Regions from separate parts of the Streptomyces sp. HUAS MS02 genome, predicted to be linked through region 3. Evidence: predicted binding sites of a transcription regulator. Region 3 holds the regulator's gene; each other region holds the start of a gene.

Region 1 (2,268 bases), 1.2 Mb from region 3:
TCCAGGGCGAGACGTACGGCGTTGGCGCCGGTCGCCTCGTCACCCGTCAGCTCCAGCTTCTCGAAGACCGAGGAGGCCTGGAGCAGGGCCACGCCACCACCGGCGACGATGCCCTCCTCGACGGCCGCCTTCGCGTTGCGAACGGCGTCCTCGATGCGGTGCTTGCGCTCCTTGAGCTCCACCTCGGTCGCGGCACCGGCCTTGATGACGGCCACGCCGCCCGCGAGCTTCGCCAGGCGCTCCTGGAGCTTCTCGCGGTCGTAGTCCGAGTCGCTGTTCTCGATCTCGGCGCGGATCTGGTTGACCCGGCCCTGGACCTGCTCCGAGGAGCCGGCCCCGTCGACGATGGTGGTCTCGTCCTTGGTGATGACGACCTTGCGGGCACGGCCCAGGAGGTCGATCGTGGTGTTCTCCAGCTTGAGGCCGACCTCCTCGGAGATCACCTCGCCGCCGGTGAGGATGGCGATGTCGTTCAGCATCGCCTTGCGGCGGTCACCGAAGCCCGGGGCCTTGACGGCGACGGACTTGAAGGTGCCACGGATCTTGTTGACGACCAGGGTCGACAGGGCCTCGCCCTCGACGTCCTCGGCGATGATCAGCAGCGGCTTGCCCGACTGCATGACCTTCTCCAGGAGCGGGAGCAGGTCCTTGACGTTGGTGACCTTGGAGTTGGCGATGAGGATGTAGGGGTCCTCCAGGACCGCCTCCATGCGCTCCATGTCGGTCGCGAAGTACGCCGAGATGTAGCCCTTGTCGAAGCGCATGCCCTCGGTGAGCTCAAGCTCCAGACCGAAGGTCTGCGACTCCTCGACGGTGATGACGCCTTCCTTGCCGACCTTGTCCATGGCCTCGGCGATCAGCTCGCCGATCTGGGTGTCGGCGGCGGAGATGGAGGCCGTGGAGGCGATCTGCTCCTTGGTCTCGACCTCCTTGGCCTGGTCGAGCAGCGCACCGGAGACGGCCTCGACGGCCTTCTCGATGCCGCGCTTGAGGGCCATCGGGTTGGCGCCGGCGGCTACGTTGCGCAGGCCCTCGCGTACGAGCGCCTGGGCGAGAACGGTCGCGGTGGTCGTACCGTCACCGGCGACGTCGTCCGTCTTCTTGGCGACTTCCTTGACCAGCTCGGCGCCGATCTTCTCGTACGGGTCCTCGAGCTCGATCTCCTTGGCGATGGAAACACCATCGTTGGTGATCGTGGGGGCGCCCCACTTCTTCTCGAGGACGACGTTCCGGCCCTTGGGGCCGAGCGTCACCTTGACGGCGTCCGCGAGCTGGTTCATGCCGCGCTCGAGGCCGCGCCGCGCCTCCTCGTCGAACGCGATGATCTTGGCCATGTGAAGTGGTCCTCCCGGACTGGGGTGGATTGCTCCGGACCGCGCTGGCGCCCGCGACGGACGGCCTGCCTGCCTCGTGGTTCCTTGCCCCACCCGGCCTGCGGGCCTCACCGACCCGGTCCTCGTTGTCACTCTCACCTTCAGAGTGCTAACGCCAATGATTAGCACTCGACCATGCCGAGTGCAAGCGGCTCTCGATGATCCGCAGGTGAACGCGCCCGCGCACGCGCCGCCTCGGCGCCCCGCGCATACCCCTCGCACGCAGGAGGGCCCGCACCCCTGACGGGGTGCGAGCCCTCCCGAAAAGAACGAAGAACGTCGCTGCGTGAAACCCGGCGCGTTACTTCAGCCGACCGCGAGCCGGACCATGTCCGCCTGCGGTCCCTTCTGACCCTGCGAGATCTCGAACTCGACCCGCTGGCCCTCTTCCAGGGTGCGGTAACCGTCCATCTGGATCGCGCTGTAGTGGACGAATACATCCGCACCACCGTCGACCGCGATGAAGCCGTACCCCTTCTCCGCGTTGAACCACTTGACGGTGCCCTGAGCCATGCCTAACTCCCCTATTACTGGCCCTTGCACAGATCCACACTTCGCGGATCCGGGTCAGACCTCACCCCCCAACGGTTGGGGGTGTGCGCCGGAACGCGTCGACCGCGGCCGAATGTATCTGCCCAACTGCCCTCTGCAACAGGTCAATCGGACGAGAATTCTGGACACGACCGGTCGGGAATGTACGAACAATTCGTCCGAATTCAGGGCAAGTCGGGCCCCACAAAAGGAACGAAATACGCAAAAGGCCTGCACACTTTGGCTACTTCATATAGGGCGTGCGGCGCGTTGAGATATGCGCCCGGCAAGGAATCACTACGGCGATCGGACCGGGTTCCCCAACTCTACAGTGCTCAACCATAGAGAATTGCCCCCTCCGCTT
Region 2 (2,268 bases), 2.9 Mb from region 3:
TGCGCGGGGTGCAGGCCGTGCGGGGAGCGTGGGCGGCGGGTGGGGCGCCACCGCGGCCCGGACGTCAGCACCCCGCCCCCTGACCGCGACCCCCGTCGCCGCCCTCGCCGCTCTCACGGCCCTGACCGCTCTGCTCCTCACCGGATGCGCTGCCGACCCGGCGCACTCCGGACCCACCTCCCCGCGCCCGGGTGCGGGCGGGCCGATGCAGCCCCGCCCCGCACCTCCTCACTCCGGCGCGCACACCCCCGCACGCCCCCACCCCCACCCCCACCCGTCGGCACCCCCCTACCGCCGCTGGGGCCTCCCCGCCCCCCTCGCCCCCGCGCCCGAGAAACCCCACCGGTCCCCGGTCCCCCGCGCGGCGGGGCCGGGGCTGCCGCCGGTCGTCGACCGGGTGCCGACCCGGGACAAGGTCGTCTTCCTGACGTACGACGACGGGGCCGAGAAGGACCCCCGGTTCGTGGAGATGGTGCGCGAGCTGCGGCTGCCGGTGAGCATGTTCCTGACGGACAGCGTCGTGGGGCCGGGATACGGCCACTTCGCACGGCTGCGGGCCGTCGGCGCCACCGTGCAGAACCACACGCTCGACCACACCGCCCTGCGCGGCCTGCCGTACGCCGGGCAGCGCGCCGAGATCTGCGGCCAGCAGAACAAGCTCAAACAACGCTTCGGCGTCCGGCCGACCCTCTTCCGCCCGCCCTACGGCGTCTACGACACCACCACGCTCCGCGCCGCCGCCGACTGCGGCCTCTCCGCGGTGGTCCTGTGGCGCGCGTCCATGCAGATCCACGACCTCCGCTACGCCGTCGGCGACCGCCTCCGCCCGGGCGACATCGTCCTCGCCGGCTTCCGGGGCCCTGACCAGCTCAAAGGCACCACCCTCACGGAGATGACGACCCGGCTGCTGCGCCGCATCCAGGAGCAGGGACTGACGGTCGGCCGCCTGGAGGACTACCTCTGACACCGCGACGACCGACCGCCGCAACCCGCTCGATTAGCAGTCCGCTTGACCGAGTGCTAATCGCGGTCATAGTCTCAGGTCTGGCACTCCCCCCTGGAGAGTGCCAACAACGCGACGGGCAGGTCCGGCACCCGCGACGACGGATCCACCTGGTCGCCACCTCAGACAGTTAACCCCGTGAGATCTCCGAAGGGGGAGGTCGGATCGTGACGACCACCAGCTCCAAGGTTGCCATCAAGCCGCTCGAGGACCGCATTGTGGTCCAGCCGCTCGACGCCGAGCAGACCACCGCCTCTGGCCTGGTCATCCCGGACACCGCGAAGGAGAAGCCCCAGGAGGGCGTCGTCCTCGCCGTCGGTCCGGGCCGCTTCGAGGACGGCCAGCGGCTGCCGCTCGACGTCTCCGTCGGCGACATCGTGCTGTACAGCAAGTACGGCGGCACCGAGGTGAAGTACAACGGCGAGGAGTACCTCGTCCTCTCGGCTCGCGACGTGCTCGCGATCGTCGAGAAGTAATTCACCCGCTTCCTCACCGAAGCACCTTGCTTTTGAGCTGCGCCCTTGGCCCCCGCGACCACTAACAAGCCGGGCGTCGGGGGCGCAGTTCGTTTCACCCACGTTTTCCGAGAGGGCTGAACCGCTCCCATGGCGAAGATCCTGAAGTTCGACGAGGACGCCCGTCGCGCCCTCGAGCGCGGCGTCAACAAGCTTGCCGACACGGTCAAGGTGACGATCGGCCCCAAGGGCCGCAACGTCGTCATCGACAAGAAGTTCGGCGCCCCCACCATCACCAACGACGGTGTGACCATCGCCCGCGAGGTCGAGGTCGAGGACCCGTACGAGAACCTCGGCGTCCAGCTGGTGAAGGAGGTGGCGACCAAGACCAACGACGTGGCGGGTGACGGTACGACCACCGCCACCGTGCTGGCCCAGGCGCTCGTCCGCGAGGGCCTGCGCAACGTCGCCGCCGGTGCCTCCCCGGCCGCCCTGAAGAAGGGCATCGACGCCGCGGTCAAGGCCGTGTCCGAGGAGCTCCTCGCGACCGCCCGTCCGATCGACGAGAAGTCCGACATCGCCGCCGTCGCCGGTCTGTCCGCCCAGGACCAGCAGGTCGGCGAGCTCATCGCCGAGGCGATGGACAAGGTCGGCAAGGACGGTGTCATCACCGTCGAGGAGTCCAACACCTTCGGTCTGGAGCTGGACTTCACCGAGGGCATGGCCTTCGACAAGGGCTACCTCTCGCCGTACTTCGTCACCGACCAGGAGCGTATGGAGGCCGTCCTCGACGACCCGTACATCCTCATC
Region 3 (2,268 bases):
GGCGTCCGCCGGGGGCAGACCGTGGTGCACGGCGTCCGCGCGGAGGGCGTCGCGGTCACGGGTCAGGACACCGTCGACGCCCACCGCGCCGAAGACCTCCACCCCGGCGAACGCGGCCGCCCCGAAGACATGGTCGAAGTGGGGGTGGGTGAGCGCGAGATGTGTCACACGGGCGCCACCGAGCAGTCGGCACGCCTCGGTACGCAACCGCGCGCCCTCCCGCACGCTGGAACCCGCGTCGATCATGAGGGCCGCACCGTCCCCGGCCACCAGTCCCACGGTGCAGTCCCAGCCGGGAAGGCGGCACCGTCCGACCCGGGGCGTCAATCCCTGCCACCCGCACTCTTCCCAAGTCACCGTCATGCGCCGACGCTAGCCGTAGCACCGCACGGGCCGGTGAAGGAGGGTGCCGGGGAGGTGCCGGGGAGGTCGCCGAACGGCGGTCGGGAGCCGCCGAGCAGGCGGTGGGCGGGCTGTGGTGAGGGCCACGGAGGTGATCGCCGTGGGCGGTTCGGAGGTGGTCACGGGTGGGCGTACCCGTCGGTAGGAAGTGCGCGACACGTGCCCCGGTGGTGGTCGGGCCGGGGTCCGACATCGCCGGACAGGTCGGTACACGTCGGCATGACCTGGCTGGACCGGCCTTGCCGGGGGCGTACCCCACCGCCGTACACTGGGCGGGGAGTATTGGCACTCGCCCGGGGTGAGTGCCAAGGGGGAGTCACGGAAGAGCGATCTGGAGGTGTGCGCGATGCTGAGTGAACGCAGGCTCCAGGTGCTGCGCGCCATCGTCCAGGACTACGTGGGCACCGAGGAGCCGGTCGGTTCCAAGGCGCTCACGGAGCGGCACAACCTGGGGGTCTCCCCGGCGACCGTCCGCAACGACATGGCGGCGCTGGAGGACGAGGGCTTCATCGCCCAGCCCCACACCAGCGCGGGCCGCATCCCCACCGACAAGGGGTACCGGCTCTTCGTCGACAAGCTGGCCGGCGTCAAGCCGATGACCCCGCCCGAACGGCGCGCCATCCAGAACTTCCTGGACGGCGCGGTCGACCTCGACGACGTGGTGGCACGGACCGTGCGGCTGCTGGCGCAGCTCACGCGGCAGGTCGCCGTCGTGCAGTACCCCTCGCTGACCCGGTCGACGGTGCGGCACGTGGAACTGCTGTCGCTGGCCCCCGCCCGGCTGATGCTCGTGCTGATCACGGACACCGGACGGGTGGAACAGCGGCTGGTGGACTGCCCGGCGCCGTTCGGAGAAACGTCACTCGCGGATCTTCGCGCCCGGCTGAACAGCAAGGTCGCGGGCCGCCGGTTCACCGATGTGCCGAAGCTGGTCGAGGACCTGCCGGAGGCGTTCGACGTCGAGGACCGGGGGACGGTGGCGACGGTGCTCTCCACCCTCCTCGAAGCACTCGTGGAGGAGAGCGAGGAGCGGCTGATGATCGGCGGAACCGCCAATCTCACCCGCTTCGGACATGACTTCCCCCTCACCATCCGGCCCGTTCTGGAAGCCTTGGAGGAGCAGGTCGTCCTCCTCAAGTTGCTTGGCGAGGCCGGGGATTCGGGCATGACCGTACGCATCGGTCATGAGAACGCGTATGAGGGACTCAACTCCACGTCCGTCGTCTCCGTCGGCTACGGTTCGGGCGGCGAGGCAGTAGCGAAGCTGGGCGTGGTCGGACCTACGCGCATGGACTATCCGGGAACGATGGGAGCGGTACGAGCGGTGGCACGGTACGTCGGACAGATCCTGGCGGAGTCTTAAGTGGCCACGGACTACTACGCCGTGCTCGGCGTGCGCCGCGACGCGTCCCAGGACGAGATCAAGAAGGCGTTCCGGAGGCTCGCTCGCGAGCTGCACCCGGACGTCAATCCCGATCCGAAGACCCAGGAGCGGTTCAAGGAGATCAACGCCGCCTACGAGGTGTTGTCGGACCCGCAGAAGAAGCAGGTCTACGACCTCGGCGGCGACCCGCTGTCCCAGGCGGGCGGCGGAGGCGCGGGCGGCTTCGGCGCCGGTGGCTTCGGCAACTTCTCGGACATCATGGACGCGTTCTTCGGCACGGCGTCCCAGCGCGGCCCTCGGTCGCGTACGCGCCGGGGCCAGGACGCGATGATCCGGCTGGAGGTCGACCTCGACGAGGCGGCCTTCGGCACGACGAAGGACATCCAGGTCGACACGGCCGTCGTCTGTACGACGTGCAGTGGCGAGGGCGCCGCTCCCGGCACCACCGCCCAGACCTGTGACATGTGCCGTGGTCGTGGTGA

What was found. Region 3 encodes HrcA, which represses chaperone genes, less so after heat shock. Its sites were predicted from a motif close to TTNGCACTCNGNNNNNCNGAGTGCNAA; they were not measured.
Region 1: a site for HrcA is predicted at 1,496-1,522, ahead of groL (chaperonin GroEL). Genes of this name have one in related genera too.
Region 2: a site for HrcA is predicted at 998-1,024, ahead of groES (co-chaperone GroES). Genes of this name have one in related genera too.

The regions. Positions count from the first base shown of each region.
Region 1 is NZ_CM146747.1:5,368,314-5,370,581, reverse strand. Features, by position in the region: gene groL (chaperonin GroEL) at 1-1,334, opposite strand, end outside; gene ACZ9QC_RS23175 (cold-shock protein) at 1,680-1,886, opposite strand.
Region 2 is NZ_CM146747.1:3,674,796-3,677,063, reverse strand. Features, by position in the region: gene ACZ9QC_RS15545 (polysaccharide deacetylase family protein) at 29-964, shown strand; gene groES (co-chaperone GroES) at 1,171-1,479, shown strand; gene groL (chaperonin GroEL) at 1,609-2,268, shown strand, end outside.
Region 3 is NZ_CM146747.1:6,606,964-6,609,231, forward strand. Features, by position in the region: gene ACZ9QC_RS28440 (MBL fold metallo-hydrolase) at 1-363, opposite strand, end outside; gene hrcA (heat-inducible transcriptional repressor HrcA) at 749-1,765, shown strand; gene dnaJ (molecular chaperone DnaJ) at 1,766-2,268, shown strand, end outside.